DNA from 4 places in the Paenibacillus sp. V4I9 genome. Region 4 is predicted to be linked to each of the others. Evidence: riboswitches for the same ligand, from Rfam matches in the RefSeq annotation. Region 4 holds a riboswitch; each other region holds the start of a gene.
What was found. A riboswitch is a leader RNA that binds a small molecule or an ion and turns the genes downstream of it on or off. The one in region 4 is predicted to bind cyclic di-GMP.

Region 1: another riboswitch for cyclic di-GMP. It lies ahead of QFZ81_RS25320 (hypothetical protein); the one in region 4 lies ahead of QFZ81_RS09830 (response regulator).
Region 2: another riboswitch for cyclic di-GMP. It lies ahead of QFZ81_RS32930 (putative bifunctional diguanylate cyclase/phosphodiesterase); the one in region 4 lies ahead of QFZ81_RS09830 (response regulator).
Region 3: another riboswitch for cyclic di-GMP. It lies ahead of QFZ81_RS34790 (IPT/TIG domain-containing protein); the one in region 4 lies ahead of QFZ81_RS09830 (response regulator).

What each region holds. Positions count from the first base shown of each region.
Region 1 covers NZ_JAUSZE010000001.1:5,430,744-5,438,749, reverse strand. Annotated here, with positions in the region: gene QFZ81_RS25340 (esterase-like activity of phytase family protein) at 1-302, shown strand, start outside; gene QFZ81_RS25335 (TIGR01777 family oxidoreductase) at 359-1,243, opposite strand; gene QFZ81_RS25330 (glycine-rich domain-containing protein) at 1,355-2,350, shown strand; gene QFZ81_RS25325 (MDR family MFS transporter) at 2,671-3,894, shown strand; cyclic di-GMP riboswitch class I at 4,006-4,100, shown strand; gene QFZ81_RS25320 (hypothetical protein) at 4,204-4,509, shown strand; gene QFZ81_RS25315 (hypothetical protein) at 4,831-5,097, shown strand; gene gloA2 (SMU1112c/YaeR family gloxylase I-like metalloprotein) at 5,209-5,604, shown strand; gene QFZ81_RS25305 (THUMP domain-containing class I SAM-dependent RNA methyltransferase) at 5,797-6,948, opposite strand; gene QFZ81_RS25300 (O-methyltransferase) at 7,084-7,719, shown strand; gene QFZ81_RS25295 (hypothetical protein) at 7,869-8,006, opposite strand, start outside.
Region 2 covers NZ_JAUSZE010000001.1:7,136,910-7,144,915, reverse strand. Annotated here, with positions in the region: gene QFZ81_RS32940 (S-layer homology domain-containing protein) at 1-228, shown strand, start outside; gene ilvA (threonine ammonia-lyase IlvA) at 553-1,809, shown strand; cyclic di-GMP riboswitch class I at 1,871-1,958, shown strand; gene QFZ81_RS32930 (putative bifunctional diguanylate cyclase/phosphodiesterase) at 2,045-3,583, shown strand; gene QFZ81_RS32925 (BMP family lipoprotein) at 3,842-4,915, shown strand; gene QFZ81_RS32920 (ABC transporter ATP-binding protein) at 5,045-6,586, shown strand; gene QFZ81_RS32915 (ABC transporter permease) at 6,579-7,658, shown strand; gene QFZ81_RS32910 (ABC transporter permease) at 7,660-8,006, shown strand, end outside.
Region 3 covers NZ_JAUSZE010000001.1:7,540,960-7,548,965, reverse strand. Annotated here, with positions in the region: gene QFZ81_RS34790 (IPT/TIG domain-containing protein) at 1-1,177, opposite strand, end outside; cyclic di-GMP riboswitch class I at 1,251-1,341, opposite strand; gene QFZ81_RS34785 (hypothetical protein) at 1,469-1,837, opposite strand; gene fliS (flagellar export chaperone FliS) at 1,834-2,259, opposite strand; gene QFZ81_RS34775 (flagellar protein FlaG) at 2,234-2,590, opposite strand; gene fliD (flagellar filament capping protein FliD) at 2,645-3,601, opposite strand; gene QFZ81_RS34765 (flagellin N-terminal helical domain-containing protein) at 3,754-4,563, opposite strand; gene csrA (carbon storage regulator CsrA) at 4,735-4,968, opposite strand; gene fliW (flagellar assembly protein FliW) at 4,962-5,396, opposite strand; gene QFZ81_RS34750 (DUF6470 family protein) at 5,465-6,031, opposite strand; gene flgL (flagellar hook-associated protein FlgL) at 6,047-6,973, opposite strand; gene flgK (flagellar hook-associated protein FlgK) at 6,998-8,006, opposite strand, start outside.
Region 4 covers NZ_JAUSZE010000001.1:2,141,470-2,149,475, reverse strand. Annotated here, with positions in the region: gene QFZ81_RS09845 (nucleoside hydrolase) at 1-704, opposite strand, end outside; gene QFZ81_RS09840 (ABC transporter substrate-binding protein) at 775-1,884, opposite strand; gene QFZ81_RS09835 (hypothetical protein) at 2,149-2,496, opposite strand; cyclic di-GMP riboswitch class I at 2,840-2,928, shown strand; gene QFZ81_RS09830 (response regulator) at 3,048-3,410, shown strand; gene QFZ81_RS09825 (hypothetical protein) at 3,462-3,626, opposite strand; gene QFZ81_RS09820 (Rieske (2Fe-2S) protein) at 3,761-4,033, opposite strand; gene QFZ81_RS09815 (exo-beta-N-acetylmuramidase NamZ family protein) at 4,091-5,230, opposite strand; gene QFZ81_RS09810 (PIG-L deacetylase family protein) at 5,960-6,667, opposite strand; gene QFZ81_RS09805 (GNAT family N-acetyltransferase) at 6,668-7,636, opposite strand; gene QFZ81_RS09800 (carbohydrate ABC transporter permease) at 7,671-8,006, opposite strand, start outside.

The DNA of each region.
Region 1 (8,006 bases), 3.3 Mb from region 4:
TCTCTAAGGCTACGAATATTTTAGGAAAAGATACAAGCAAAAACCTGGAAAGCCTATCCGTTCAGCAGCTCAAAGATCAAGGTATTCAACCAGTTAGCAAGGAATTAATTGTCGATATTGCTAAACTAGGATACCCGTATGAGAAGATTGAAGGCTTGACGGTTGTTGACAAAAATACGATTGCGATTGTAAACGACAATGACTTCGGTATTAGCTATGATGATAAAGGCGTATTAACACTAACAAGCGCGCCAACTCAATTACAACTTATTCAAGTTTCTGACGACTTATCCACGAAATAATAAGTAAACGAAAACCCAGCTCATCGAGGCGCACTCGGTGGTCTGGGTTTTATTATTTAAACAATATCAGCGAGGGCTTTGTCTACGAAAGAATACTTAAACGTAAAGCCATGCTCTAATAATACGCGAGGGAGTACCTTCTGACCTTCCAAAAGCAGCGTAGATAACTCACCGAACATCATTTTTAAAATAAAAGCAGGAAGCGGGAATAGATTTGGTCTTCGCATCGCTTTCCCTAATGCCCGTCCAAACTCCCTGTTCGTGACAGGATTCGGCGCTGTCGCATTAACAGGACCTATAATCGCTTCGTTCTGAATGCAAAAATCAATAAGCCTCACCATATCATCAATGTGAATCCAGGAGAGCCATTGCTTGCCGCTGCCTATGGGACCGCCAACACCAAGCTTATAAGGCAATGCCATTTTTGGGAATGCGCCTTCCTTGTCGTCTAGAACAAGTCCAACGCGGACTTTTACGATGCGTGTTCCCTGTATCTGATCAGCCGCGTCTTCCCACTGTTCGACTATCCTCGATAAGAAATCGACAGGACGGTGCGGACTTCGTTCGTCAAAGGTTTCGGTTTCTGATGTACCATAAACGGACATTCCTGAAGCATTAACGACGACTTTCGGTTTCACTTCCATGTGTTCTACAAGCTGAGCCACTTGTTCAGCTGCCTTTAGCCGAGAACCAACGATTCGTTCCTTGGCCGCAGCTGTCCAACGCTGATTAATCGACTCTCCAGCCAAATTCACTATGGCATCCAGTCCTGCGAATGCGCTTGAATCCGTCTTTAGTTGATCCCAAGTAACGGTGCGTACATGCTCTACAACAGCTCTGGGTGAACGTGAAATATTGATGACTTCATGACCTTGCTTCTGCAAATGAGAAATCAATCGTTTACCAATAAACCCGCTGCCACCGGTTACTGCTATTTTCATCCTTCAGCACCTCCTTTCTTTTATTATAGGGCCTATATACAATGTTTTCCAACTGATGTTATTCTTCTCTTTACATTACTGTGTTATATTGGAAATAGGGAGGGATGCCAAATGTTTCGTTTTTTATTCCGAAAATCACCCAAACCGTCCAAGAGAAGCCGCATAGGGAAATCCAAACCGAGCTTTCGAGCTTCAGATTTACCCCAAGGGCTTGGTTTGCTAGAAGGTGTTCCGTTAGAACGAATCGTTACTAAGCTGAATAGTGCTCTTCCACTTGATTATGTAGAAAGACTCCAATATCGCGTAAAAGCTGGGAATTCTTCCATGTCCGATGACGAGTTTGCCTGTAAATGGTTTGAATTAAAACGATTTTTCCTGATGAATCTCATTTTAAAAAGAACCCCGATGTTTAGCAGCGAAATCGATGAGATTTGGCATGAGATGCTAATGTTTACGAGAGAATATCAGCGGTTCGGGGATCAATTCGCAGGTGGCGCTATTCATCATTCACCTGAACGCGAACCGAAGCAAATGCCGGGTGAACGTGCTTGGTTCGATTGGGTATATGCGCACTTGTTCGAGTTCGCTCCAACGAGTTCGCGGTGCTGGAACGGATTTTTCCGCAATCCGCTGGATGAGCAGCGAACAGATTTGCTTCGCAAAGCGAATGATGAAGAAATCGCCGAGCAATGGTTCGATATGGAGCAGGCGAAGCGGTATCCAGAAGTTGCAGAGACGATCCGCATACTAATCACGCAGGCGATTAACGAAGCCAGACAATCAACGAACAGCCGCAGGTTTGAGGATACAGGATGGAAGGATTCGATAACAAATCCGAACAACATGGTGTATATGGCAGGAGCCATGATGTTCTTCTCCATTCAGGATAATAATAACTATACAAGCGGGATGAACGCTCAGTGGCCTGCGAATGAAACCAATAACCCAAATAACAAGCAAAGTAACTGCTCTTCATCGGGTTGTGGAGGTTCTGGAGGCAGTGGCGATAGTTCTGGAGATCAAGGCGGCGGCAGCAGCTGCAGCTCCGGATCGGGCTCTTCATGCTCGTCAGGGTCGAGCTGCGGGTCTGGTTGCGGGGGAAGTTAGGTTAAGTTGTGAAAGCAGTATTCCGTTCGTGGAATCGGATGACTCTGACAAGGCTTCATGCGGGGAAGCGAATGGACATTATAAACACTTTTTGCACTCTCTGCCTGAGAGTGTTTTTTGTTTGGAGCATACAAGGAGACCGAGACTAAAATGGGGAAACCCATCCCCAACCATCCTGTCACGAACCCGTAGCCCCAAGTCCACAGATTCGAAATTAGAACAAATTGGAGACACATATCGTCATTTTTCGTGTATAATTGGAATTCGGTGTCGATTTCTTTGACCTACGGTAAATTAAGCGGCGATAGGAGTCCTTTCAAATGAATCGGTTACGTGGTTTTCTAAGTTCTTATCATCCCATTGTACATACGTTAATTCTTGGAACCGTAATGGCTAGGGCTGCGTCCTCCATGAGTTTGCCTTTTCTCGCGATTTATTTAGCCAGGCATACGTCGATGAGTGCGGTGATGATCGGAATTGTCATCGGGATGGGTTCTTTGGCTGGAACCGTAGGCGGTTTTATAGGGGGCACCTTATCGGACCGATTCGGAAGACGTATTATCATGCTGGCTGCTCTTTTCGGCTGGGCGTTCGTGTTCTTAGGTTTCGGTATGGTTAAACTACCAATCCTGTTTATGCTGCTCAATATGCTGAACGGCTTGTGCCGATCTTTTTATGAGCCCGTGTCGCAGGCTTTGATGGCAGACCTCACAGAACCTGAGAAGAGACTTAAAGTATTTTCGATGCGGTACATGGCGATTAATGTTGGTGTTGCTGTTGGGCCACTTTTGGGTGCTTTTTTCGCTACGATGAACGGTGCGCTGCCTTTTCTCATCACTGGAATCATTTATTTTATTTATGCGGTCACCCTTTACGCACTGCTCATCGCGTTTGGCATCAAGAAAATCGAGGGTGAGAAGAAATCTTCGGTTACCTTTGGTTCTGCTTTGCGAGTGATTCGCAGTGATTTGACTTTTCGCTTGTATATCCTTGGCGGTATTATTGGAGCTATCGGTTACTCACAGGTGATGGTGACACTTTCGCAATATTTGGAGCAGAACTTTGTAGACGGTGTGAAAATGTTTGCGATCTTAATGAGTGTAAATGCGATCGTGGTTATTGCCATGCAGATTCCACTTACTCGTTTGGCAGAAAAGTACACGCCCCTCGCTGCGATTATATTTGGCAACCTAATGTTTGCGTTAGGGGATGTTGGCTTTGCATTCTCCCACTCGCTGGTATGGCTTATTATTTCGATGGGTATTTTCACCCTTGGTGAGATTCTAAATTACCCTGCTGCTAATATGTTGATTGACAAATTAGCTCCCGAGCAAATGCGTGGCACTTATTTTGGCGCTCAAACATTAACGAACATAGGCCACTTTATTGGGCCTTGGTTAGGTGGGTTTTTGCTCGTTTCTTATGGTGGGAATACGTTGTATGTTCTTATGGCTGTTCTTACAATTACGGGATCCATTTTCTATTGGAGAGGCACGATTCGTCAAATTACGGCGAAAAATACGTCGAAAAAAGAAAATTTTTGAAAAATATTGCAAAATTAGTTCTTTGGAACTATTCGATTTCAAATCGAGTTCCCGTATCCTTGAGAGTGTAGATATTTATTACTCTTAACTCTTCAGATATTTAGTAAGACATCTCGACAAAGGCAAAGCTGGCGAAAGCCAGTGACGCAAAGCTAAAGGGGCTTACTTGTCCTGCAAACCGGACTCGCAGCCAGCCAGCCGCCGAACGATTGGGTATCAACATCCGAACCCCTCCGATCGGTTCACTATGGTGGGGTTTTTTCTCTGTCATAACAAATTTATGTAAAAATAAAAGGAGGATCCAGCAGCATGCAGTCTGAAGGAATACTACAAGAAGAACAAAAAGTGACTTCGCTATGTGGTAATCATGTTGCCCGTTTGGTGCCTTCCTCGGATGGACCAAAGCTCATGATCAATCGGGAAGAATACGCGTTAAATGAGGCTTGTTGGGATGTTGAAATGTTTCACGGGAGAAACAATAGCATCTTGATTTTCTACTGGAAGGGCGAAGTTAAGCTTTCTGTAAAAATGCCGCCGATGTCGCAAATTGAAGCATTTTTGACAAGGCTTTATCAATGTTTATCATCCAAATTAAGAACGGTACAGCCTATCTAGGCGTACCGTTTTTTTTATTGCCAGCTGTAAGGGAATTGTAAAGACAAAATCATTGTCACAAATTGACACGAGCTGATGTAATGAATGTCAAATGTTTTAGTAGTGCTTTGGAACTGTTATTAGGGGGATACATAGCATTATTTTGGCCAATGTCCCTTATGTAGCAGGTTGTGGCTTGTGGTTCGATCATCATTCCAGTGAACTTGAGCGGATGGGTGAAAAGGTTGAATTTAAAGGGGAACCCGAATTGCGCCAAGTGCGGCACGTGTTGTTTATGATTACTATGGAGGGCGTGAGACCTTCGGCGATACCGATGATATTATGCGCGGGGTAGATAAAGCGGATTCGGCGCAGTTCAGCAAAGAAGATATTTTGAATCCGAGTGGATGGGATTTATTATCTTTTATCATGGATGCTCGAACGGGTTTAGGGCGATATCGCGATTATCGGATTAGTAATTATCAATTGATGGAAGATCTTGTGCAGCACTGTGCAACGATGTCCGTTCATGAGATTATGGAATTGCCGGATGTGAAAGAGCGTGTGGCGCGACCCAAGTTGACTATGTGCACGCTGAGGAAGTTTTGAAGAAAATTGTTGAAACAATGAGAACTGACGGATAAAATAAGTGAAACGGACCGCAGGAGGGGGAGTTCCCGGAATGCGATTTTTCACTAAATGGGGACAGGGGGGAATGGAGTGGAGTTAGAACAAATTCATCATGTGGCGATCATTAGCTCCAATTATGAGCGATCGAAACACTTCTATGTCGAATTACTTGGATTAACGGTCATACACGAAACGTATCGTGCAGAACGTGACTCCTATAAGTTGGATTTACGCATCGGGAAGACCGAACAGCAGATCGAGTTGTTTTCATTTCCGAACCCTCCGCTGCGAGTTAACCAGCCTGAGGCAAGGGGTCTTAGGCATCTGGCTTTTGTTGTGCCGAATATGGTACAAAGCGTTAAGGAACTTGAGAGCAAGGGGATTGCGGTAGAACCGGTGCGGATTGACCCTATTACCGGTGACCAATATACTTTTTTTGCAGATCCGGATGGACTGCCCTTGGAGTTGGTGGAACATGCGAAATGATCACCAAGAAAGGACAGAACAGGAGCCGAAGCTGCGGTTTGCCAAAGGCTGCCTATGGAGTTTTCTTGTGTCCATTCCCCTATGGGCGTTGTTGATTTGGTTTTTGTTTATAAAATAAAATCCCTCACTAGCTTGGTCTGACCCACTGCATGCATGCAGTTAGGTCGGATGAGCCGTTGAGGGATTTTTATTTTACTTGTCCGTTTGTCTGCGCGGTGGCAATGGTCCAAGATACTGGAATAGGTTGCATTCGATCCGTCCATTAAATAGTTTACGCTTCTTATCCGCGCGGCGGTTCATATAGTGCTCGAGCTGTGTGCTCGGGCTTAGGATAAACATGCTCCATGACGGCATGGGAGCAGTGAGTGCACCGAGTTGGCGCAGCGCCACCTCTACATCTTGCGCTTCACCAAGCCGCTCTCCATAGGGAGGGTTGGTGATCAAGCAGCCGTAGTCGCCGCGCGGTCGGGCTTTGGCTACTGGTTCCACGAGCAGCTTGAACTGCTTCGTCAAGCCGGCGGCCTTCGCGGCAGCCTCTGCCACTTCGATGGCAGAGGGATCGATGTCACTGCCGATGATGTTCAGCGGAACATCATCTTTAACAGCGTCGAAGGCTTCGTCGCGAGCCTTGTCCCACAGCTTGCGTGGGATATTGCCCCACGCCTCGCTAGGGAAGCTGCGCCGCAGTCCTGGCGCGATGTTCCATCCGATCATAGCTGCCTCGATCGGAATCGTTCCCGACCCGCAGAACGGGTCGTAGAGCGGTCTGTCGACCTTCCAGCGGCTCAGGAGGATCATCGCAGCCGCCATGGTCTCCTTGAGCGGCGCTTCGGTCACGAGCTTACGGTAGCCGCGCTTGTGCAGGCTGGCGCCGGTTGTGTCGATCGTCAGCGTTGCAATATCGTTCAGGAGTGCGACTTCGATGACGTAGCGAGCCCCGTTCTCAGGGAACCACTCCGTTCCGTAGCGAAGCTTCAGCTTCTCCACGACGGCTTTCTTCACGATTCCTTGGCAAGCGGGAACGCTAGATAATTGTGACTTATGGGAACGCCCTTCCACAGGGAATTCGGCATCGTTCGGAATCCAGTCCGGCCAAGCAAGCGCTTTGGTGCCTTCGAAAAGCTCATCGAAAGTCACGGCATTGAATTGGCCCATGTGTACCAAGATGCGATCAGCGGTTCTGAGCCAAAGATTGGTGCGGCAGATGGCCAGCTCGTCTCCAAGAAAACGGACACGACCATTCTCGATAGTCACCTCGTTGTAGCCAAGATCACGGATTTCGCGAGCAACGATGGCCTCAAGTCCCATTGGGCAAGTTGCGATTAGTTCAATTTGTTGTGGCATGTTTAGATTCCTTCCATCCGGGTTGTGCATCGCTCATAAAACTCATACAATTAACAAGTATAGGACAAATAGGTTACAGTTACAAACGATACACGCAAAGTGGAGGCATTGATGCTTTTCTAAGGAGGAAAAAACATGGAAACCATAACAGCCGAGAGCTATATGGAAGGTTTATACGAAGAAGATACAGTTCTAGAGCGAGTAAAGGAAGTCATACGCACCCATAATATGCCCGAAATATCGATTGCACCTGGATATGGCAGATTGCTCACTATGATGGTCACGATGATTGGCGCGACAAAGGTGTTGGAAATAGGTGCTTTGGGCGGTTATAGCGGGATTTGTTTGGCGAGAGGCTTGAAAGAAGGCGGCAAGCTGATTTCGCTTGAGTTAAAACAAGAATTTGCTGATGTAGCCAAGCAAAATTTAACTGAAGCGGGCCTTGGCGAGCTCGTTGAGTATCGGATTGGCGAAGCACTCGTTCACCTGAATGGGCTTCTTGAGCAGGGAGAGCGATTTGATTTCTTTTTTATCGATGCGGACAAGGTGAATTATCCGAATTATTTGGAGCTCGCAATTAAACTGGCGAATCCTGGTGCCATAATTGCAGGGGATAACACGCTGATGCGAGGAAAAGTCGTCGACGCGAACCAAACCAAAGCCTCGGTCCAAGCTATGCGTACCTTCAACCAGCTGATCGCCTCCGATCCGCGTTTGGAAAGCACCATCCTGCCAGCTTATGATGGCTTGGCTTTAGCGCGAGTGAAGTAACACGGTTTGTACAACATCACAGCGTATAATCTTTAGAACTTCCTCTTTGTACGGAAAAATGCTCTAAGCTAGCAATAGCTTAGAGCGTTTTTCATTGACAAATAATGTTCTGTGGTATTGGGTGAGCGAAGCTTACCCCTTATTTAACTTTAAGATGCTTTTTGATCTGGTATATGGAAGTCAGACTCGCTTAATTTGCCAGGAGTAATTGGTTTGATTTGCGTTAACGGAGGCACTGGTTGTGATGTGGTCCTAGGGTGAGTGACTTCTTGCTTCTTGAAAGAAAT
Region 2 (8,006 bases), 5.0 Mb from region 4:
AAGAGCCTGACGAAGTTCGATGGCATCTTCAATGGCAATTTCGCAGATGCTGCTAAACTTAAGCATGTTGGCGACGCAGCCATTGTGGTGGGGCTGAATATTATGTCTCTGGACGATGGACAATTCGTACCTCAGCAAGAAGTGACCAAAGCACAGGCGGCCAGCGCCTTCTATCGCTTTTTGCAAAGACGGTCTGAGCTTCAGGAGCAGCCTCGTTACTATTACTAACTAAGTGGTTGAGGGGAGTTAGCTAACTCCTCTAATATCACTAAAAGAAGCCTCAAATCCACTAACAAGTGGGTTTTGAGGCTTCTTGTGGTTGACCGAGCTCCAGATCGTGCCCTCTTTGATGAGGTTACAACACAACTTAAGTCCTAGCTTTAGAACATTGGGAACACATATCGAACTAGGAAATACAGAACGCCGAAAATGATGACGATGTAAGCAGCATATTTGCTATACCAATATTATTTTCGTACAGGCGGGTAGAGTTGTGTTACAATAATCTTTAAAACTTTAATAGCACAATGTGGAGAAAGGGAGTAAGAGAAAATGGTTGTTTCCAGTAAAGTAGGTTTGGAAGATATTATTAGGGCCAATCATGTGCTCAGCAGGGTGATCGAACCATCGCCATTGCAACGCAATGAGCTGCTCTCTAACTTGTATGAATGCAACGTTTATCTTAAACGTGAAGATATGCAAATTGTTCGTTCTTTCAAAATTCGTGGAGCGTATAATGTGATTCAAAGTTTAACGCCAGAGGAACGCGAAGCGGGTGTCGTGTGTGCGAGCGCCGGCAATCATGCGCAGGGTGTGGCTTATTCCTGTAAACAGCTCGGTATTGAAGGCAAAATCTTCATGCCGACGACAACGCCTAGACAAAAGATTTCCCAAGTTAAGCTATTTGGCGGATCGTTTGTTGAAGTTATTCTCACAGGTGATTCATTCGATGATTCCTCTAACCATGCCAAAGCCTACTGTGCTCAAGAGAATAAGGTGTTTATACACCCCTTCGATGATGTCCGTACGATTGCCGGGCAAGGCACGGTTGGCCTTGAGATCATGAATCAGATGCCCGAATCTCCTGACTTTATCTTCGCAACGATTGGCGGAGGTGGACTTGTAGCGGGAGTTGCGACCTATGTGGATAGTGTTTCTCCACGAACGCGCATCATCGGTGTAGAGCCAGAAGGCGCGGCAAGCATGACGGAAGCGCTCAAGCAGGGGAAGGTCGTGACCTTATCCACGATCGAGAAGTTTGTAGACGGTGCAGCCGTGAAGCGGGTCGGCGAGCTTACCTTTGACATTTGCAAAGAAAAGTTGGAGGATATTGTAATTGTCCCTTCCGGCAAGGAATGTACAACCATTCTTGAGCTTTACAACAATAACGCGATTGTCATTGAGCCCGCTGGCGCACTCCCCGTTTCAGCACTCGATACCTATCGGGAGCAGATTCGCGGTAAGAATGTGGTCTGTATCATCAGCGGCGGCAACAATGACATCGACCGTATGCAGCAGATTAAAGAAAGATCGCTCGTGTATGAAGGCTTGAAGCACTACTTTATTCTTAATTTCCCGCAGCGTGCTGGGGCCTTGCGCGAATTTCTGGAAGAAGTCTTAGGACCCACAGACGATATTACCCGATTTGAGTATACGAAAAAAAATAACCGCGACGATGCTCCGGCGTTGGTCGGCATAGAGCTCAAAAATAAAGATGATTATGAGGGGCTTATTGAGCGCCTATCCCAGAAAGATTATGGCTATATAGAAATAAATAAAGACCCCAAGCTCTTTAACTTGCTTATTTAAGGAAAAATAGCCAAATGTGGAATGACTATGATATAGTTAATTAGTCCCGCTTATTTCCTTAATATCGTAAAGGCAAACTTATCGAAAGGTAAGGACGCAAAGCTGCAGATCTAAGGTTGCCCTCGCAACAATGATGGCTGGCTGCCGACAGGTTGCAGTTTACCTAGACAGGTACACCTACGGCTATTCCGATTCGGAATAGCCTTTTTTAAATATCAGATAAGGAGGTTCATGAATGAGAGGCATATTTTCTAAGTGGATACAGCATATGAAAGCGCAAACGTTGGTCTATCTAGGCGTGCTGGGCTTCTTTTTGTTGACCGTTAATCTACTTGCTGCTTCTTCTTTCTCCTTTTCGCCTTACGTTTTCATTAGTATGCTTTTTCAAGCGCTAATCTGTCTGTTTATTGCGAAGAGTGTCCGACAACTGCTTCTTACTAGTAAGAAGCAGGAAGAAAAGAGCAAACAACTTGCCTTCTTGGCCTATCATGATACATTAACGGGATTACCTAATCGCCGATTGTTTAATGACCGATTGGAGCGGGCGCTCCTGCATGCGCAGCGTAGTGAACAGATGGCGGCTGTTATGTTCTTGGACATGGACAGATTCAAGGATGTCAACGATTCATTAGGTCATGCTTATGGGGATCGTTTAATTCGCCTTGCAGCAGAACGTTTACTGGGCTGCCTGCGGGGATCGGATACGGTGTACCGCCAAGGTGGCGACGAGTTTACTATATTACTAGAATCTTTTACAAAGCCTGAAGATGCAAGAGTTGTAGCTTCCCGAATTCAAATGGCTCTGGAAGAGCCTTTTATCCTAGATGGCATGCCAGTAACCATAACAGCTAGTATAGGGATAGCTCTGTATCCGTTAGATGGCAAGCTGCCTGAGCAGCTGATGGCGTATGCAGATGAAGCGATGTATGAGGCCAAAAACCGAGGACATAACCAGTTTCAATTCTATGCCTCTGACATCGATGCTATGGTCAAGAGCAAAGCTCACATGGAGAAAGAGCTGCGATTGGCCTTAGACAACAATCAATTTGAAATCCTATATCAGCCTCAATATGAAATAACAAATCGGAAATTAATCGGAATGGAAGCGATCATATATTGGAGCAAGGGAGACAACCTCCTCACACCTAGCATGGATTGGAAGAAAGCGGCCGAGGAAATGGGTTTCATGATACCCATCGGGAAATGGGCTGTACGAACGGCGTGCAGACAGATGAGAATCTGGCAGGACGATGGCTACACACCGCTGAGAATAACCCTACCAGTAACGGCTTCGCAGTTTAAAGATGAGCATTTTATTGAAGAAATTGCTGTTGTTTTGAAAGAAACAGGGTTGGATCCGATGTTGGTGGAGCTGGACCTTACGGAAAGCATCACATCTTCCAATGTACAAGAGGCTAGTGAAAAATTGATTATGCTGAAGAAATTTGGTGTGCGTATCGTTATGGATGACTTGTGTACAGGCCTATTTACACGAAGCGGGCTCGAAGGAATGCCGCTCGATAGCGTTAAATTGGATAGTACATTGATCCGGGATTTGGTCGACGACGATGAGAATCAGCTGCTGGCTGCTGCCATTATTCGCATGGCTCACCGTCTAGGTCTGAATTTAATTGCAAAGGGTGTTGAAACCGAAGAACAACTGGAGCATTTGAGACTTTTGCAGTGTACGGAAGTGCAAGGAATGCTGTTCAGCAGCCCGTTAGGACCCGAACAATTCCTGAGGCTTATGAACGATAAAATTAACAAAGGGTAATCTAGATTTTATTAACCAGTGGTAGTATAATAAATAATTGGGGCTTGGAACCTATATTGTAGGGGCTTACAAAAAGACCATGTCAACTTGTATGACATAACGAATTATGTTGTTTAGCTCGTGTATCGCTTTTCTGTTGGGTTTCAAAATGATACACTCAAGCTTATAGCCAGTCTTACATAATTTAACTAATTTTGGTCAACCTACGATGTGAGATTTCATGGTTTTTAATTAAATGATCCTATGGGGGTAATTAAGATGAAGAAAATGCTTTCAACAGCTCTTATGGCTGTAACGGTTTCTGCATTAGCTCTTTCCGGCTGTGCCAAAAAAGAAGAAACGAAACCGGCGGCTTCAGGGGCTCCAGCTACTACTGCAGCAGCAACAGCTTCAGCGGCACCAAGCAACAACAGCGGTAAAGATTTCAAAATCGGAATGGTTACCGATATTGGTGGCGTCAACGATAAATCTTTTAACCAAAGTGCATGGGAAGGTTTGAAGGCGCTTGAGAAACAAACAGGCGTTAAAGTGAAAAACCTTGAAAGTAAAGGCGATGCAGATTACACACCTAACTTAAACCAATTCGTTAAAGACGGCTACAACCTGACTTGGGGTATCGGCTTCTTGATGGGCGATGCACTAAAAACAGTAGCAACACAAAACCCAAATGCTAAATTAGCGATCATTGATAATGTCGTAGAAGCTCCAAACGTAGAATCCGTAACATTCTCTGAGCAAGAAGGTTCTTACCTTGTTGGGGTAGTTGCAGGTCTAACAACCAAATCAAACAAAATCGGTTTCGTTGGCGGTATCGACATCCCGGTTATCAAACGTTTTGAAGCTGGTTTCGTAGCTGGCGTTAAAGCGGTTAATCCAAATGCTAAAGTTCAAATTAACTATACAGGCGCTTTTGACAAGCCAGACCTTGGTAAAGCAGCAGCAGCTACGATCTACAACGATGGCGCTGATGTTATTTTCCACGCAGCTGGTTCCACAGGTAATGGTGTATTCAACGAAGCGAAAGACCGCGCGAAAAACGGTAAAAAGGTTTGGGTTATCGGCGTAGATAAAGACCAATCCCTTGAGTTCGGCGATGAAGTAACACTGACTTCCATGTTGAAACGTGTTGACACAGCAGTTATTCGTGTTTCCAAAGACATTATCGACAACAAATTCCAAGGTGGTAAAGTGGTTACACTTGGTTTGAAAGACGATGGCGTAGGCCTTCCTGAAACTTCCAAGAAGAACGTATCCGCGGAAATCTTGAAAAAAGTGGATGAGTTCAAAGCAAAAATTATTAGCGGCGAAATCAAAGTTCCTGAAAAACCTTAATTTAGGTATAAAAGGCATTGCGGTTACGAACGATAGGTTTGCTTCTGTTCAAACAAGGCTGGTTATAATAACTAGCCTTGTTCTTTAGTTTTAGAGGTAATTAAAAAAATTGATCCTTAGGGTGATCTGATGAGTGAAGTAGTCCCTGTTGTTGAACTTAGCAACATTACGAAGCGGTTTCCAGGAATAGTGGCGAATGATGCCATTAGCTTAAAGCTGATGAAGGGTGAAATTCACGCCTTGCTTGGCGAAAATGGTGCGGGTAAATCAACACTAATGAACATTGTATTCGGTCTTTATCAACCGGATGAAGGTAATATTAAAGTGCAAGGCAAGGAAGTATTTATTGATAGCCCGAATCGTGCTATCGAGCTTGGCATTGGTATGGTGCATCAACATTTCAAGCTGGTTCAGCCATTTACCGTGACAGAAAACATCATTTTGGGCATGGAGCCCAAAAAAGGGTCGAAAATCGATTACAAAACAGCGCAAGACAAAGTACGCAAGTTATCGGAGCAATATGGTTTGCGTGTGGATCCAAAAGCGAGAATTGAAGATATCTCTGTCGGCATGCAGCAGCGTGTGGAAATATTGAAAACGCTGTATCGCGGCGCCGATATTCTTATTTTTGATGAACCTACAGCTGTACTAACGCCGCAAGAGATTAGTGAATTGATGGTCATTATGCGCAATCTTGTCAAAGAGGGCAAATCCATCATTCTCATTACACATAAGCTGAAAGAAATTATGGAGATTGCCGATACCGTGACAATCATTCGTCGGGGCAAAGTGATTGATTCGTTGGAAATTTCGAAGACGAATCCGCAGATTCTGGCAGAGAAGATGGTTGGGCGCGACGTCTCCTTCAAAGTGAACAAGCAGGATGTGAAGCTCGGAGAACCCGTTCTCCAGGTGCAAGAACTAGTCGCGCGTAACCAGCAGGGTTTGCCTGCTCTAAAGGGGCTTAACTTTGAGGTGAAAGCCGGAGAGATTCTGGGTATCGCCGGTGTCGATGGCAACGGACAGAGTGAGTTAATCGAGGCATTAACTGGGCTGCGTTCCATTGATAGCGGTCGTGTGCTGCTGATGGGAAGCGATATTACCAACCATACGCCGAGAGAAATCTCCGAGGCTGGATTGTCCCATATTCCTGAGGACCGGCACAAGCACGGACTCGTGCTCGATTTTACAATGAGCGAGAACATGGTGCTGGAAACGTATTTTCATCCTGCGTATAACAAAGCTGGTTTCTTGAATTATGAAGCTATCGACCGCCATGCGGAAGCGTTGATCAAGCAGTTCGACGTTAGAACTCCAAGTATCTACAATAAAGCGCGATCGTTGTCGGGTGGTAATCAGCAAAAGGCGATTATTGCCAGGGAAATATTCAAAAATCCCAATCTTCTCATTGCCGCGCAACCGACGCGAGGATTGGATGTCGGTGCAATCGAGTTCGTGCATCGTCAATTGATCGAGCAGCGGAACAAAGGCAAAGCAGTTTTGTTGATTTCTTTTGAGTTGGATGAAATTATGAATGTGTCGGATCGCATTGCCGTCATCTATGAAGGACAGATTGTGGGAGAAGTGCTGCCGCAGGAGACGAACGATCAAGAGATTGGTTTGCTTATGGCTGGCAGTAAGCGCACAGAGAAAGGAGCTGCTCATGAATAAGGTTGCTCGCATTTTTACAAGTGAATCAGCGGTGAATCCGATCGTTGCGATTATACTTGGGCTGTTATTCGGAGCACTCGTGATGCTGGCAGGCGGATATAACCCAATTGCCGCCTATGGGGCGCTATTTTCTCGCATTTTCGGTAATTCGTATGATATAGGTGAATCCATTCGGGCGATTACCCCTCTTATTTTGACAGGATTATCCGTCGCATTCGCTTTTCGTACAGGCTTGTTTAATATCGGTGCCGAAGGGCAATTCGTTATGGGTATGACGGGAGCCACATTTATCGGTGTCAAAGTGACAGGTCTTCCATGGATTATTCATGCTCCGTTAGCTGTTATCGTCGGTGCACTTATTGGTGGACTATGGGGAGCTATTGCGGGCTATTTGAAAGCAAAGCGTGGAGTTAATGAAGTCATTACAACGATTATGTTGAACTGGATCGCTTTGTTCCTGTCGAATTATATCATTAATCAATTTCTTCTAGAGCCGAAGCAGCAGCGCTCCTACATGATCCAAGAGTCGGCATCTCTGAGTATCACATGGCTATCGACAATGCTAGATAACGCGAGGATGCATTGGGGTACACTGATTGCGATACTCGCAGCGATTGTATTCTATGTCATCTTATGGAAAACCAAACAAGGCTATGAGCTGCGTGCAGTTGGCCATAACATCGATGCCGCGAAATATGCCGGTATGAATGTGAAGAAGAACATTATTAAAGCGATGTTTATCTCAGGCGTTTTTGCCGGTCTTGCGGGCGTGTTTGAAGTTCTTGGTGTATTCCACTATCAAGTTGTTTCAGCAGGCTTCCCAGGTTACGGGTTTGATGGGATCGCGGTATCCTTGCTGGGTGCTAACAATCCAATAGGGATTGTGCTCGGGGCCGCACTGTTTGGCGGATTGTCTTACGGTTCAGCAGGCATGAGTTTCGGTGCTGATGTGCCGCCGGAGATTATCCGTATTGTCATCGGTTCGGTCATCTTCTTCGTTGCAACCCAAGGTATCGTTAAATGGGTGCTCATCCCGTTCTATAGTAAACGCAAGAAAGAGAGGGCTACGTAACATGGACCTGCTCACCATGCTTAACGCGTTTTTCACGAAATTTAGTGAACTTATCAACACGACGCTCGTCTATTCGACGGCGCTCATCTTTGGAGCTTTGGGTGGGATTTACTCGGAGCGCTCCGGAGTAGTCAATATCGGGATTGAGGGCCTCATGGTTTCCGGGGCATTCGCCTCGGCTGTTGGTGCTTATTATGCAGAAGAGGCGAATATGGGTATCTGGTCCCCGTGGATCGGTTTATTGACTGCCATGGTATTTGCGCTCATTTTCGCTCTGATTCATGCGGTAGCAACGATTTCGTTCAAAGCCAATCAAGTCATCAGCGGTGTTGTGATTAACTTCTTGGC
Region 3 (8,006 bases), 5.4 Mb from region 4:
TTGCCCCGTTGACAAAGTGATTCCCATTAATAACAACCGTCTCTCCGCCCTTCGGATGACCATAGGACTTATCAAGCGATGTAACTTGAGGCGCTGGAAGCTTGACATTAACGTTAACACTCGGAATGGACTTCGATCGGCTTGCACCTGCATAGTCCTTATAAGTAATAACTGAGCTCGCTGTCGAAATCGGGTATGTCCCTGTTTTTGTTTTGCTTACCGGACGAATTTTATAATTGAATGAAAGAGTGCTATTTTTCAATTCATTAAAATCCCAAGTTAGTGTATTGCCGGTAATTGTCGGTTTAGGGATATTATTGTCTGCCGAGCCAGGTACAATTTCAAAATTCGAATCGACAATATCCGTCACTGTAACATCAAAGGCGCTCGCCAAGCCAATTTCTTTAACAATGGCTGCATATATTTCAGCCAAACCGGTTGATCCAAGCACGAAGTGATGATGTGCTGCCGTTGTGGCCATTTCTTTAAGCAATATGTTTGGTCCGCTTGTATCAGGATTCTCACTCGGTTGGAGCAGTGCAACTGTATAGGTTATAATACCTGCATCCTTAGCATCCTGTGCCTTTTGTTTCGCATACCCGTAAGGGTCGTTCGAAGGTTGGTTAGCGTCTCCATCTGTCATAATGACGATGACTGGTTGCGCTTCAGGACGATGATCTGCCAGCAAGTTAATAGCTGCTTGAATAGCATCGCCAGTCGCTGTACCACCATTTGCTTGAATTCCATTTATGTAATTCTTAGCAATGTCTTTATCCGTTGTAAAGGGGATGCTACCGATCATATTGGTTGATGAAAAATCCACAACCGCCACCCTGTGCTTTGTCAAATCCATCAAATCAACGAAACCTTTAGCGGCATTCTTTGCATTCGTCATTTTATCTTCACCGTTATTGTAGCCCGGTGCCATACTTCCCGACTTGTCAATGATAAGTACAACATCATTCGGCACAACTACATTGACAGGCGGGGTGCCGGTAATATTCAAAGTCACATCCGCCGTATCCTCTGTTGTAAACGTTGTAGGAGAAACCGTTTTGGTAACACTTACATAATCATTGACTGCCGCTTCTGCAGCTCCCGAAGTTCGTAGCATCAAACCACTGAAAACCATGCTAAAGGTCAATATCACTACTAACCATTGCTTCATTCGTCTCATAAATATCCCTCCTCTATTACATCTATACACAAAAAAACAATAGCAGGTTGCTATTGTTTGTATGACCAAACAAATGGGCAACCTGGCAATCTGATCGACTAAGATAAGCGATTAGACCCATGGCTTTGCGTCACTATATCACTATAGTTTTGCCAATCTATTCTCATTTTCTATATCTTTGGAACTAATACCCATTTACTATTTTAGTATATTTTCTTATTATTTATTTCGCAAGTATTTTCCTAGTACTTTTTACAAGTATTTCCTCGTTTTTTCGGCAATATATTTGCTTTACCGATTTTTATCGATAAAAAAGCCAACACTCTGCTCTTCTTCATATTGATATAGCTCTCGTGAAACTTTACCAGAGTTGATACGCTGAAGTTTTCCAACCAAAGATTGTTGGATCGTTTTAAGTTTCTCGAGATTGTTTTGTTCCAACATAAAACATTCTTTGATGTATGGCTTTTCATGTTCATTGAAAGAGCGTCCCTCTTCCAATAATATTTCTTCGATTTGATGCCGCAACTCAACCTGATTATTCTGTAAAGAAAGAAGCAAACTTTCATTTACTTCTTCATCTAAATCTAATCGAGAGATTTGACTTGTTGTTTCTATCAAGTTACCTAACAAGCGTTCCATTGGAGTTGATAGGGTCATACTTGCTGTACCTTCTCCCCATTCTTCAAACTTTTCAACGCCTCATTCCACGTATCTCGCAATTCTGCAAACATCGTGACACAATACTGGGCAGATTCGATATCAAGCTTAACATTGGCTTCGAATAGCTTACTTTGAAGAAACGTATATAAACTGCTTAAATTATGGGAGATTTCATATTCCATATTTAAAGTAGATTGCAGCTCTTCAATAATGTTCTGCGCTTTTGAAAAGTTTGTATGTTTCCCTGCAAAATCTTTTTTCTCCATACAAGCAATCCCTTGTTTAATAAAAAGAATACAACCATTAAAAAGCATCAAAGTAAGTTCTCCAGGGGAAGATGTCTGGACACGGGCGTTTAAATACTGATTCTGTGCGTGAAGCATAGATTCTTCTTCACCTCTTCTCGTCGATGATTGCACCCACTGACAGCTCCTGAAGTTTCTCCACCAATTCGATAAATTTCTCGGATGGAACTTCATGAATGATTTCTTGGGTATTTTTATTTAAAATTTGCACAATTACATCACCAGTTGATTGGTGTATTTTATACTTAAATTCATGTGGGGTACCTTGAACGGCTATATTAGCCTTATTAATTGAATCAAGTAACGCTTTCTCCCCAACCGTTAGTATTTGTGACTTGCTCTTTTCTTTAATTTCAGCATACTCTCCTGTTGCCTTAATCGGCTCAGACACATCCTTTGTTACTGACGTCATTTGAACTTTGGGAAGTTTGGATTGAATGTCCAATAGGTTTCCTCCTTTCCATTGAGCATATTTCCAAAAATTACTGCTACAATGTAATTAACCCATTTGACTTTGCAGCCAGCTCATTTGTGAATTCCCTTTTTCAATTGCTGTCTCCATCGTGCTGAACATTCTATAGATGTGGTCCTCTTTCTTGTTGAGCTTTTCTGTCATATCTGCAATTTTTTGAGCAAGATCGTTATCCTTCTTGCCAAGAGACGTATAAGTGCTAGTATACGATCCGTTTGTCGAACCAGCCTTTTTCGAAATCTCCGACATCGTATTGCCGGCATCCTCATAGATCCGTTGTGCAATACCACGATCTGTACCGGTACCATGTGTCGTGAATAAATTAATGACGGCTTGCGGATCTGCAGCAATAGCAGCTTTTAATTTAGTTGAATCAACTAATAATTTACCGGCTATTGAAGGGTCGAACTTGTTATAAGCACCCGTAGTGACACCAATATCAGCAAGTGATTTATAGGTCGACGCAATTCCAGTCACTCCAGTTGTCAAGTCGGAACGAAATTCCGAATATGCCTTTGACACAATTGTGTCTCCGCGAAGAAGACCTTGTTTGGCCTTAATTTCCCAATTCTTTATATCATCATCACTCATTGCCTTCTTTTGATCGCTAGTAAGTGGTTGATAGCTTCGCTCTACCGTTTCATCCAACTTGGATTTCATAGCAACACTTGTATCGTTATAAGCCGATACAAAACTGTTTATTTTTGCGTAAATGGCATCTTGATCTGCCTGCGTGAAGACAGGATTGCCACTACCATCCGTTCCTGAAGCCGTTGGCCAGTTGTAGCTATATTGTAATTGCTTGCCCTGTTCACTTAATGGATAAATAGCCGTGTTTATTGCGCGGTATGAATCCTGCAGCCACTCGTTCTTCGTTTTCTGCTTATTGAGATTATCGATGGGTAACTGTTCCGCTTTCATTAACTTGCTGACCATACCATCAATATCCATGCCGGAGGACAAACCCGTAATTCGCATAACCATCCTATTCATCTCCTTAGTTATTTGTTCTCTACTATATTTATCGTACAATGAGGTGTCATTAATTAGCTTTTTTCGAAGATATTCGAAAATTTCTTACAAAAAAGAAAGGCCTTCGATTTCGAAGACCTTTCTTTTTATATACTAGTTGTTGATTAGCGAAGCAGTTGCAGTACGCCTTGCGGTGCTTGGTTGGCTTGTGCCAGCATCGCAGTGGAAGCTTGCTGCAGGATGTTGAATTTCGTGTAATTCATCATTTCAGAAGCCATGTCGGTGTCACGAATACGGGATTCCGCAGCTTGCAGGTTTTCCGCGTTCACGCCAACGTTGTTGTATACGTGTTCGAGTTGGTTTTGGTATGCACCGAGAGCGGAACGAGCACCGTTAACCGTTGTGATAGCTGCATCGACAGTAACACTTTCAGCTGTAGCCAATGCCTGCGTACTAACACCACCAAACGCCAAAGCACTAATATCTGCTTTCGTCATGTCCATGACTACTTGATCGTTAGCACCGCCGCCTGTTTGAATCGTGAAGTTAGCGGTACCACTGCCATCCAGAAGGTTGATGCCGTTGAATTGCGTGTTTGTAGCAATGTCGCTGATCGCTGTTTTCAATTGCGTGTATTCAGCGTCCATTGCAGTACGGTCGTTCGCGTTGTACGTATTGTTTTGCGCTTGAACAGTAAGTTCTTTCATGCGAGTCAGCATGTCGGAAACCTCATTCATTGCACCCTCAGCCGTTTGTGCAAGGGAAATACCGTCTTGCGCGTTGCGCATTCCTTGGTTCATCCCTTTGATTTGCGAACGCATTTGCTCGGAGATCGATAGGCCTGCTGCGTCGTCTGCCGCACGGTTGATACGGTAGCCGGAAGACAATTTTTCGCTGGACTTGCCTTGTTGAGCGTTGTTGAACACGAGATTGCGGTGAGAGTTCATTGCGTTAAGATTGTGATTGATAATCATTTGTAATTCCTCCTTGAATTTGTATTCCACATCCATGTGGATTATATAGGTCTTTGACCTTACATATATTATTTCGGCTTATACGATCAGAAAGTTTATAGCAATTTAGTACTTTATCACTAATTTTTTTAATTTTTTTGTCGTTTCAAGATTTGCTTTTGAATTATTTACCTAAACATCCTCTAAATTCAGCATTTTTCTCATATTTTCGATATTCGGAAGCTCTGTAATCGCTTCTCTATTACTCTGCTGAATGGCCTCAAAAACTTCCTTACGATATATTCTGGTATCATTAGGAGCATTGATGCCTATTTTTACTTGATCGCCCTCTATCGATGTGATAAAAACTTCAATATTCTCGCCTATGAGAATAGACTGACCATTTTTTCTTGTCAGAATTAACATGTTACACCCTCAATTCCTTTCTCGTTGAATTTTGGGAATAAAGGTGTTTGGGTACTAAAGTCTCTCGAAGGTGCATGCACAATTTGGCTACCTGATAGATGGTTAATATTAATAACAAGCGGAGCTGCCAAGTTCATCGTTGATTTCTCAAATGGTGTCTTTAAAGTTATGATCCCTAGTGCAAGAACCTCTTCGTGTGTATTTATTTGCAGCCATGTCTTATCTTTCTCATCCAACTCAAAACTATAGTTCTGGAAAAAAGTAAATGGGTTAGCTACAACAAAACCGATACTTTTTTCTTCTATGCTCTTTAAATAAGCAAATGGTCCCTTTTCATCAATTGTCTCAAATTCAAATAAATCTAAATCCTTAAAACCAAGAATTGAACCTTTAAAGCTAATTGTTTTCCCATTTATATAATTAAACATTCTATATCCTCCTTTTCAATAATTTAAGGCAATAGCATTAGCTATTGCCTTAAATTATTGCTGATAACCTACTTATACCAATCATAAGAGCTTACATTTATTTCTATTGAATTCTTTTGCTTTACATAAATGTCTATATTCGCCGGAGTATAGCTAACCTGAGGTTTCTGAGGTGTATATTGAATCTCGGCTTTATGTGGCGTAATATTTATTTCCGGCTTTCTCATTTCATAATTTAGCTTTACATTGAGATTAGAAGCCTCACCTACATACTGCACAGGGTTTAGTTCATTCATTTGGTTTGCGGCAATCTCGGCAAATGGGTTACTAGGATTTGTGATCATGGCCATTCGGTTACCATCTTCAACAATCTTACCGATAGCTTGCAGTGCTACTGATTGCAGCTGGCTATAAATTTGATTCATCCATTCCAAATGATCGCCTTTCCCTAGTGCGCTCCACGCTGCAGATGAGTCCACGCTTAATTCTCCCTTGGGACTAGTAATTTCCACAGATGCTGCTTCTTGCTTAACTTCTAATTGCCCACGTGGGGATTCAATAGAAAGTTGAGCTTTCTGCGTATCTAAACCAATCTGAGCAAAAGTTTGGTGGATAGATAATCGAGGTATGTTCAAGTTTGAACCTCCTTATTATCTCAAGAAATCAATCAAGCTTGGTTGGATAATTTTTGCTCCTGTTGATAACGATGCTTGGTACACATTTTCATCTGTCTTTAATTTCGTTATCGTCTCAGCCATATCCGCATCTTCTGTTTTACTACTCAATTCCGTTAAGTTCACGTCCAAATCTTTGATCCTGTTATCCATGAGATCTATACGGTTAGCCCGCGCACCTACTTCAGATCGTACTGTCAGGAATTTATCAAAACGATTGGTCAAATCCGATAGAAGGTTTTTAGCAACAGCTAGATTAGCCGTTGCAGGAGGCGTCGGAGAAAAAGCATTTTGCAGGCCCTTCAAAATCTTAAATAGGTTGTCATTGTTAGGATTAGCAACCGTGTCAGGGGCTCCAAAAACTTCATTTCCTGTTTGATTAATTGGAATGCTTATACCAGCAGATACCTGAAAGTTTATCTTTTGATCATCAGTTTGATCGGATGATGCTGTCGCAACATTATAAGGCTGTTTATCTGTAAATTGCCCATTAAATGTATACTTTCCATTTAATTGATCGTTTCCAAGGCCTACTGCAGTTTCATATAACTGTCCCATTTCGATACCAATCGCATCAAGCGCCGATTGCGGATTAGTTCCGTTTAGTCCTTGGACCGTTAATTCTTTAGCCTTTTGCATGACGTCATTTATTTGTGATAGGACGGTGTCTGTATGATCAACAGCAGATTTAGCAGCATCAATGTTTCTTTGATATTGATCGTTAATGGAAATCTCACTTCGATAACGAAGTGCATAAGTAATTCCAACTGGATCGTCCGAAGGTTTATTGATCTTTCTTCCTGTCGCAAGTTGGTTTTGGCTTACACTCATTCGTTTCACATTGTTACTTATATTGCTAAGTAACTGCGATTGAATCATTCCTTGAGTCACTCTTAAGACCACTTATAATACCTCCTCTACGTACGATTATCTACCTACTATCCCCATACCGTTAATCACTTTATCTAGCATTTCATCGAAAGTGGTCATAACCCTTGCTGCAGCTGAGTAAGAATGTTGAAACTTAATCATATCGGACATTTCTTCATCTAATGAAACTCCACTTACGGACAGTCTGCGGCTGTCTACTTGGTCTACGAGCGCTTTTTGGTTATCTAATTGGCGGGAGGCTTCTTGAGCCTGAACGCCTAGTTGGCCTACAATGGATCGGAAGAAGTCATCCACTGTTCCTGAATTTAAAATTGCCCCGGAATTGGTTGGATCAAAATTAAATTTAGTGTCCTTCAGCTGGCTCATCAATAGAGCTAAAGTATTATTTCCTTTTGTAACTGTTTCAGCTGCACCTATTCCATCAGTTCTAAGTGATGTTGCAATTTTTGAAGTGTCTTTATCGATTACGGGGTTTAATTGAAAGCTCTCAGCTGTAATATTTGAGAAACCTGCTTTAGCAGTAAAGAAATCCTGTGCGGCTTGAACCGGATTGTCTAATGTATATCCTAATTTATGAAGACCGTTTAATCCCTTTACAGTAACTGTTAGATCGCTAGCAAGTTTTCTTGCTGCGCCAGTATAAGTTATGTTGTTCAATACTGTATTATCAGGCAAGACTGATCCCGCAGGTATAGTAATCGTAATGTCGCCGTTAGCAATCGAATTTGCTAAAGTGTCCAATTGTGTTTGATAGTCAGCCACAAATTTATCTCTAGAGGTTATCATGCCTTGTACTTCACCGCTATTCAGATTACCTGAAGAGTAATCGGACATTAATGAGGCTGAAGTGGTCGCATTGACAGTATCACCAGTTACTAAATTTGTATTACCCATATTGATGGTATACCCATCAGGTGTATCAAGAACCTGTATGTTTACAATCTTCGACAAATTATCGGTTAATAAGTCCCTCTGGTCTCTTAAATCATTAGCATCATCGCCCAAGCTTTCGATCTTTTTGATTTCGAGATTTAAATTAGCAATC
Region 4 (8,006 bases):
ACCCCGTTGCGTTCATAGTAACGCTTCATATAATTCGCGGTGCTTTCCTGCACATATCGGGCTATGGGAGAATCTCCGAGCTTACGGATATGATCATCGGTCAGCAGCGCTTTACGCGTCACATCCAACCCTACAAGGGTTAAGGATGGAAAACCTGCCTGGAAAACGATCTTCGCGGCTTCCGGATCGACGTACATATTGTACTCCGCCGTGGGCGTTACATTGCCGAAGCCTTGAACGACGCCGCCCATCACAATCACTTCCTTGACCTGATGAATCAGATCAGGATGCTTCATAACCGCCAAAGCCAGATTCGTTAATGGCGCAGTCATAACCAAAGTGACTTCTCCGGCGTGCTTCCGCACTTGTTCCACGATAAAATCGGAGGCATGTCCAGCGGTCGTCTGCATATGAACCGGCATATCGCTTAAAGCGCCGCCAAGCCCGTCATTGCCGTGGACATGATGCTCAAAGTGAGAAGCTCGCATTAAAGGCTTGTCTGCCCCTTTAACGACAGGAATCTTCTCTTCCATCCCGAGCAGTTGGAGGATCTTACATGTGTTCTTAGTCGCTTGGTCCAGTGAAACGTTGCCATTCACGGTTGTAATTCCGAGTACATCCATCTCTCCGCTGCGGATGGCCAAGAGAATACCTAGCGCATCATCCACACCCGTGTCTACATCTAGGATGACCTTTTTTTTCATGACTAAGCCCCCTTTAAGTCCTATTGAAGAAATCAAGGGTATATTTGCATATACCCTTGATTGGTTTTATTTATTGAGCAACTTCCTTGTTCCAACGGGCAATCCATGCTTTGAGATTCTGATTGACGAATTTCATATCCAATTTGCGAAGTTTACTCACGACGTCAGCGCCATAGGTAATCCCCGTAGCTTCTTCAGCCGAAAGCTGAAGTGTCGTGTTTACAGGTGAATCTACTTTCGCTTTCGCTGATTTCTCCTGTACTTCCTTGCTCAAATGCCAGTTGATGAAATCTTCAGCCAGCTGCTTATTTTTACTTCCTTTAATCACGTTGACCGTGTTCATAACGGCATAAGCCCCTTCTTGCGGGGAGACGAACTTCGTTTCTGGCACAGCCGCTTTCAAATCCTTCACATACATTTCCATGATAGGACCAGCTGCAATTTCCCCTTGCGCGAACATGTTTACGAATTCGGAGGTTTGGCCGTAGTATTTAACGACACCTTTGTTCAACTCCTTAATTTTTGCAAAAGCTTGATCCTCATTAAACGTAGCATTTCCAGCAACGACAGATGCTGCATCCAAGACCATTGGGCCAGTTGTCCCCGTGATGTTAGGAAGTGTCAGCTTCTTGGAGAGTTCTGGACTCCACAGGTCGCTCCACGACTTGATTTCTTTAGTAGTCGCTTTCGGATTATAGGCAATACCCAATCGCCCTACTGTGTACGCAGGACCGTAATCTTCACCTAGTGGCGCCTTAGCCAAATCATAAATGTCTTTCAAGTTCGGAATCCGACTGCGGTCGATCTTATCGAACAGTCCCGCTTCAATTCCTTGTTGTGCGTAATAGTCAGATAAATAAATGAGGTCCACGCTCGAGCTGCCTTGTTTCACTTTGTTCAGGCGTTCTGCGTTATTGCCTATTTCCAGAACGATCTTGGCATTATGCTCTTTCTCAAACGGCGCGTACACTTCTTTCTTGAAGAAATCATCCGCAAAACCCCAGGTGGAGATGATTAAAGTTGTAGGTTCCCCTTTGGATGCCGATGTGGCAGCCGCTGTGGGTGCTGTTGTAGCTCCACTTGTATTGCCCTGGTCCTTCGCAGGCGCTGTGCCGCAACCTGTTAAGGCTAGTCCTACTACAGATAAAGAAATTAAACCACGAACCATTTTTTGTCTCATCATTTCATCGTCCTCCCAAGTTTTATCATGTATGATTTTAATGCGTGAATCCCCTGTTAAATTTTTACTAGTATTCTTCAAGACCCCAGATATATGCGCGTATCGATCTAACTACAATATGAAAAAAAAAAAGAAAAGTACCCTTGATAGAAAGAAGCTTCTAATCAAGAGCACTCTTCATTGTAAACAAAGTAAAGTGACATCTATTGGTATACATGTGGTTTCCTCTTAAGATAAATCAAAAGAGAACACCGCCCGACAAAACTATTCGGTTTGTTTAAGAATAATGTTCGTTATTGCCCATTGCGTCGGCGGATCATAGTCCCTTAATACGGCATCCATGGATAAGCCAAGTTCTTGCTCCAACCTGTCCCGGATTCTCTTCTTGTATATGGAGGACATATAGAAATCGACTTCGTGTTTGAGCGTTGGCGCCTCGCCCTCTAATGCGGTTGATCGTGGTGAGCGGCGATGCTTGGCATGAAAAGTAATAATGTTTTGATCAATGGAAACCTTCAGCAGTGTTGTGCCAAACCCGAACAACTCTTTGGAGATTTCGTTATAGAGGTGACACAGCTTCTTCTTGTATTCATTAGAATCTAGTTGTGGCATGGAATCACCTTCAAGATCAATTATCAACCCTTATGCGTTAAAATCTATCTTAATAATACATAGGATTTCAGAATTAATCAAGAGAATCGTTCGTCTTTCTCACTGAAAAAGGGCATTATTTACCTACATCACATCTAAATGATCCAATTTCCCGAATGTCTTACAAATATTGATTGATATTAATGACGGATAAACGTTAAAAAACACTCGGATAGCATAACTCTAACTTTGTTAACATAAATCAAGGGCTTCCTCGCGGCAACTTTTAATAAACTAGTACTTTATTACTAATAATAAGAGTGCTATACTTTAGAATAAATGAATAAATAGTAATTCTTCTGTTATACGATAAGAGCAAAGCTAATGAAAATTAGTGACGCAAAGCTAAAGGAGCTAAGGCGAAATACGTCGCTATGCTTGCCAGTTACCGAAGGAAGGGACATATCCACAACTCCCCTTATTCTTCTTATAAGGGGAGTTTTCTTATGTAACGAGCCATCTATAACAGTAAATAGCTAGGTAGAAAGTCCCTCTGAAAGGTGATGATTATAATGGCAAGACTAATGGTTGTAGATGATTCTATCTTTATGCGATTGATGATTAAGAACATCCTCTTAGAATTAGGACATGAAATTGTAGCCGAAGCATCGAATGGACTTGAGGCAATCTCTCTGTTTTTACAGCATTCACCTGACGTGATTACGTTGGATATTACAATGCCCGAGATGGATGGTATTACTGCATTAAAGGAAATAAAAAGTTACAAGACCGATTCAAAGATAATTATGGTCTCAGCAATGGGGCAGCAATCCTTTGTTATTGAAGCCATTACCCTTGGCGCTAGAGATTTTATTGTGAAGCCTTTTGATAAAGACAGGGTAGCTGAAGCTGTAAAAAAGGTACTGAATACGTGAATACCCACAATGCTCTCCACCTGAATGCCTCGCCAATCCACTTTTCTGGAATTATCCGTTTGTTTTCAAAATAATTATAAACTCCGGATACGTAAATAAACGTTTGAAATGGGCCATACCTACCCAATTCGCTTCGCTCGCTGCTGTAAAATAAGTTTTGGCCCAGGCGGGAATTTCATCAGCGTCGGCAAAGGCAACTTTTTTTGTGGTATCCAATCCAAGGGGATCAAATAGGCGTTTCAGCCCTTTCGATCCCTCATTTCCCGCTTATTCTCGCTATATACTTTCTTTCCAGATTAATACCAACTTTACCGTCTTGCACATTCACCTTATACGTTTTCACCCAAATCTTATCGTTGAATAAAGATTTGCCGGTTCGAATATCGAATACCCAGCCATGCCAGGGATAGCGGATGATCACCCTTTTTACCGTACTCGTATTCATACACGTCCGAAGGAAGCGTAGTACCAGAAACGAGTCCTGCGCACATCGGCACCCCTTGGTGGGGGCAATAATTGTTTAAAGCGTAATATTCATCGTTTATCCGGTAAATGCTGATGCTCTTCCCTTCGATTGTGACGACAGCGTGACCGCCTTCGGAGACAGCGTCCGCATCCAGCACGTAATGTACACGTTCGCAGTGGTGGCATTACGAATAACTATCTTGTCGCGTTCTATTTTAATATAGATGATACTGCTGTTTCATCTGTGCGAATTCCCGGCTTTCGTCCCGAAATTGCTCCAACAACACCGAAACATCTAATGACTCTTCACGGTACAACTTATCCCCGCACAATAAATCAATAAAAGGTCTGGATCCCTCTTTAAGAGGTGGCAGGAAAGAAAATTGCTCATAGTTACGCTTAATGGAATACATTAGTGTGATAGCTGTCTCCAAAGGCCGGATCGCTCGGGTATCCAGCACATGAAGCTGAACGCCACTGCACGACTCTCCCTGAAACTTGGAAAAGGTCGGTTTAAAATAGACCGGACGGAAAACGACCCCAGGCAGCTTCTTACTGTTCATGTCATCCGCCAGTTGTTGAGCGTCGATGAACGGAGCTCCTACAATTTCAAAAGGAACTGTAGTTCCTCTTCCTTCAGACATGTTGGTGCCTTCAAATATACAGGTGCCTGGATACAGCAATGCCGTTTCAAACCGGGGAATCCCCAAGGAGGGCATCACCCAGTGTCGACCGGTATCAGTGAACTGCATCTTCCGCTCCCAGCCCTCAGCACGTATCACATGCAGATTACAATGCCAGTTCATCTGATCGTTAGCCATGGTAGCCACCTCACCGGCAGTTAGACCGTAACGCACACAAAGCGGATAATTACCAACAAAAGATTGATAGTCTTGCTTCAAAATATTACCTTCTACCGTCACCCCATCCAGTGGGTTGATCCGGTCCAAAATGACAAATGGCTTGCCTGCTTTCGCACAATCTTCCAGAGCATACAGCATCGTATAAATAAAAGTGTAGTATCGTGTACCTACGTCCTGAATATCATAGACGACCATATCTACCTCATCCAGCATTTCCTGGCTCAGGCGCTTGGAATCCTTACGGTACAAGCTATGCACCGGCACCTGTGTGATCGGGTCCAGATACGTTTCTACCAGGGCGCCTGCTGCTTGATCTCCACGCACACCGTGTTCCGGTGAAAACAGGGCTGTCAGATTGAAATTCTCATGCAGAATTTGAATGGTGGATACGAAGTCATTGTTTAAGCCGGTAGGTGCCGTAATTAGTCCCAATCGTTTCCCTTTAAATAGATGAGTGTACTGCCTAATGCAATCGATACCGTTTCTGATCATAGCTGCCTCCCAAATTTTGTTTGATATAAGAAAAACGGATTATGCCGTCCTAGACGAGTGTGTTGTCCAGGTTTTGATGCCGAACACTTCTCAACGCGCGCGAATCCTGGGCGCGCTTGGTAGCACCCCCGTATGGCGGTGGTCACCCTACTTTTCGCCCAAGATATCCGTGAAATGTTGTAGCGTTGTACACAATAAGCAAGCAAATCCGCTTAATCCTCGCGAATATTGCAGAAAATACAACAATTTCAACCAAAAGCAACCTTTTAGCATGAGAATATGGCTAAAATGTTGTACACCGTACAACATCTTCAGCTTATCCTGAAGAAACTGAGGAAATTGTTGTATGAAGTACAACTTGCCTACCTATTTCCTAACTCCTAACCCCAAATCCCTACTTCCTAATTACTGACTACTGACTACTGACTACTAACTTCTACTCCTACTTCTACTCCTACTTCTACTTCTACTTCTACTTCTACTTCTACTTCTACTTCTACTTCTACTTCTACTTCTCTTCAAACATCTAACTTCTAGCAACAAACTACTAACTCCCACTTTCCCCACTCACTTCCCCTACAAACCAGAAAATATTATCTATGTAAAACTCGCTTATGCAATGTAGCAAACTATGCAAATTGAAGGTCATCTTCGATTTACCCAAATTGAGAAAACCTCTAACAAGGCCATTCATGAATGAGCAGCCGCGTGTAGAGGTTGATTTTATTTTTATAATTCAGTTTTGATAACACGCATATTTTCTTCTGGAATCATGAAGGTTTGTGCATATTGCTTTCTGGCTTCAATCCCGCGGACACGCATTAAATGCTTATAGTATTCCAGGTACTGGAAGGATTTGCTGCCTGTTACGAACCAATGTGTTGAGACGGCCTTCACCCATAGATCAAAGGCTTCTTGGTCGAAGTCGACATACACGTACGGTCGATAGTCGACGGCGTCCTCCCAGTTCTCGGCATAATACAATCTCTGTGCAAAATGTGCAGGAAGCTCCCGCTCGAACGTCGGCAAGGCGGCAAAATAGCGGGCATCATTGACGATGCGGTGCGTTGTCATATGATCCTTGTGCATGCTGTTCTTCCAATGCGTAATAATGACGTTGGGACGAACTTGACGAATGACATCGCATACGCGAAAACGCATTTCTTGGTTATCCTGCAGCTCACCGTCAGGAATATCGTCGAATACGAACGCTTCCCCGCCCAGCATCTCGGCAAAGGTTTTCGCCTCATTCACTTTCTGCACGCGATATTCGGCCATATCTTGTCCTGCCGGAACGCCGCGTTCGCCTGCTGTCAGCGCTAGGGTCGCAATGCGGTCCCCTTTCAAAGAGTGACTTGCCAATACGCCCCCGGCCGTTAATTCGGCATCACCAACATGGCCACCGATGGCTAGAATCGTTAACTTTTGCTCACTCATTCACACAAACTCCCTTCTCATGACAGAAAATTGTTTGACGGTTGTAAAGCCTGCCTTCTCGTAGATGCGGATAGCCGGATTCGTACTGCCCGTATAGAGCGACATGTAGTCGGTCCCGATCGAACGAAAAGCTTCGCACAGCTTAAAGAATAGCATGCTGCCCAGACCGTGTCCCTCATGATCAGGAAGCACGCCGATCCCAGCAAAATAGCCCCGGCCGTTCTCCTGCCGAATGACAGGACCGGCAAATCCAATTACCTTGCCTTTATATGCAGCAATTATCACTGGCACACCTTCTGCCGTGCTTTGCCCGATTTCCCTCTGCCATAAAAGATTATTAAATCCATTCAGCAATTCATCCACGCCGTCATGCTTTTCCGGGTCGAACAATTCAACTGAGTAACCCTCAGCAGCAGCTTTATCTTCTTTGGCTCTTATATCCTCTGGTATGGTAAAACCATCCAGCTTCAAATACATGGCGCACTCTTTAGCGCGTTCCACATACCCTGCCTGCAGCAAAAACGCATACAATTTACTTTCAATCGGCACGCCCGGCGCATTGTTATGCTCATGCTTCGGTGTCCCCGGTATATACCACGGCAATAACATCGGATTAAAAAATAAGACATCGCCTTGCTTTTTTCCCAGCTGCTGAAAGCGACGCTCCAAAGCGTCCAGCATGCCTTGATAGCTCTCATCTGTTTTGAAGTCATCGGATAAAACGATGCAGGTGATGTATCCAGCCACTTCCCCAAGCGGCAGATCATCGCCTGTGCAGCCGCAGGCAAAGCCTTTGACTTCATTTTGTTCCAGTAACACAAAAGCATTTTGTCTATCGAAATAAGGGTTGGCCGTGAAGATACGCTCAAAGGTTTGCTCGGTAAGCTCCTTGTAGCCTTCTTTCACGGCTTCTTCATTCCATAAGTCAATTACGGCCTGCTTGTATTGCTCATTCCAAGACACAATCATGCTGAAGTCATTCCTCCCTCACGCGCGGCTCGTATTAGCCCTTCACCGCACCAACCGTTACACCTTCTAAGAAGTACTTTTGCAAGCTGAAGAAAAGAATAAACATCGGCAGTGCAGAGATCGTAGCACCCGCCATCATCGGCGCGATAAACGTCGTATTGGCGAAGCGGAAGTTTTTCAATCCGACTTGGATCGTCTGCATATCCATCGTATTCGTGACAAGAAGCGGCCAGAAGAATGTGTTCCAGCTATCCATAAACGTTAGAATCGCCATGACGGCAAGCACGGTTTTGGACAACGGCAGAATGATTCTCCAATAGATCGTGAACTGACTGCACCCTTCAATCTTGGCGCTTTCCATAATCTCGTT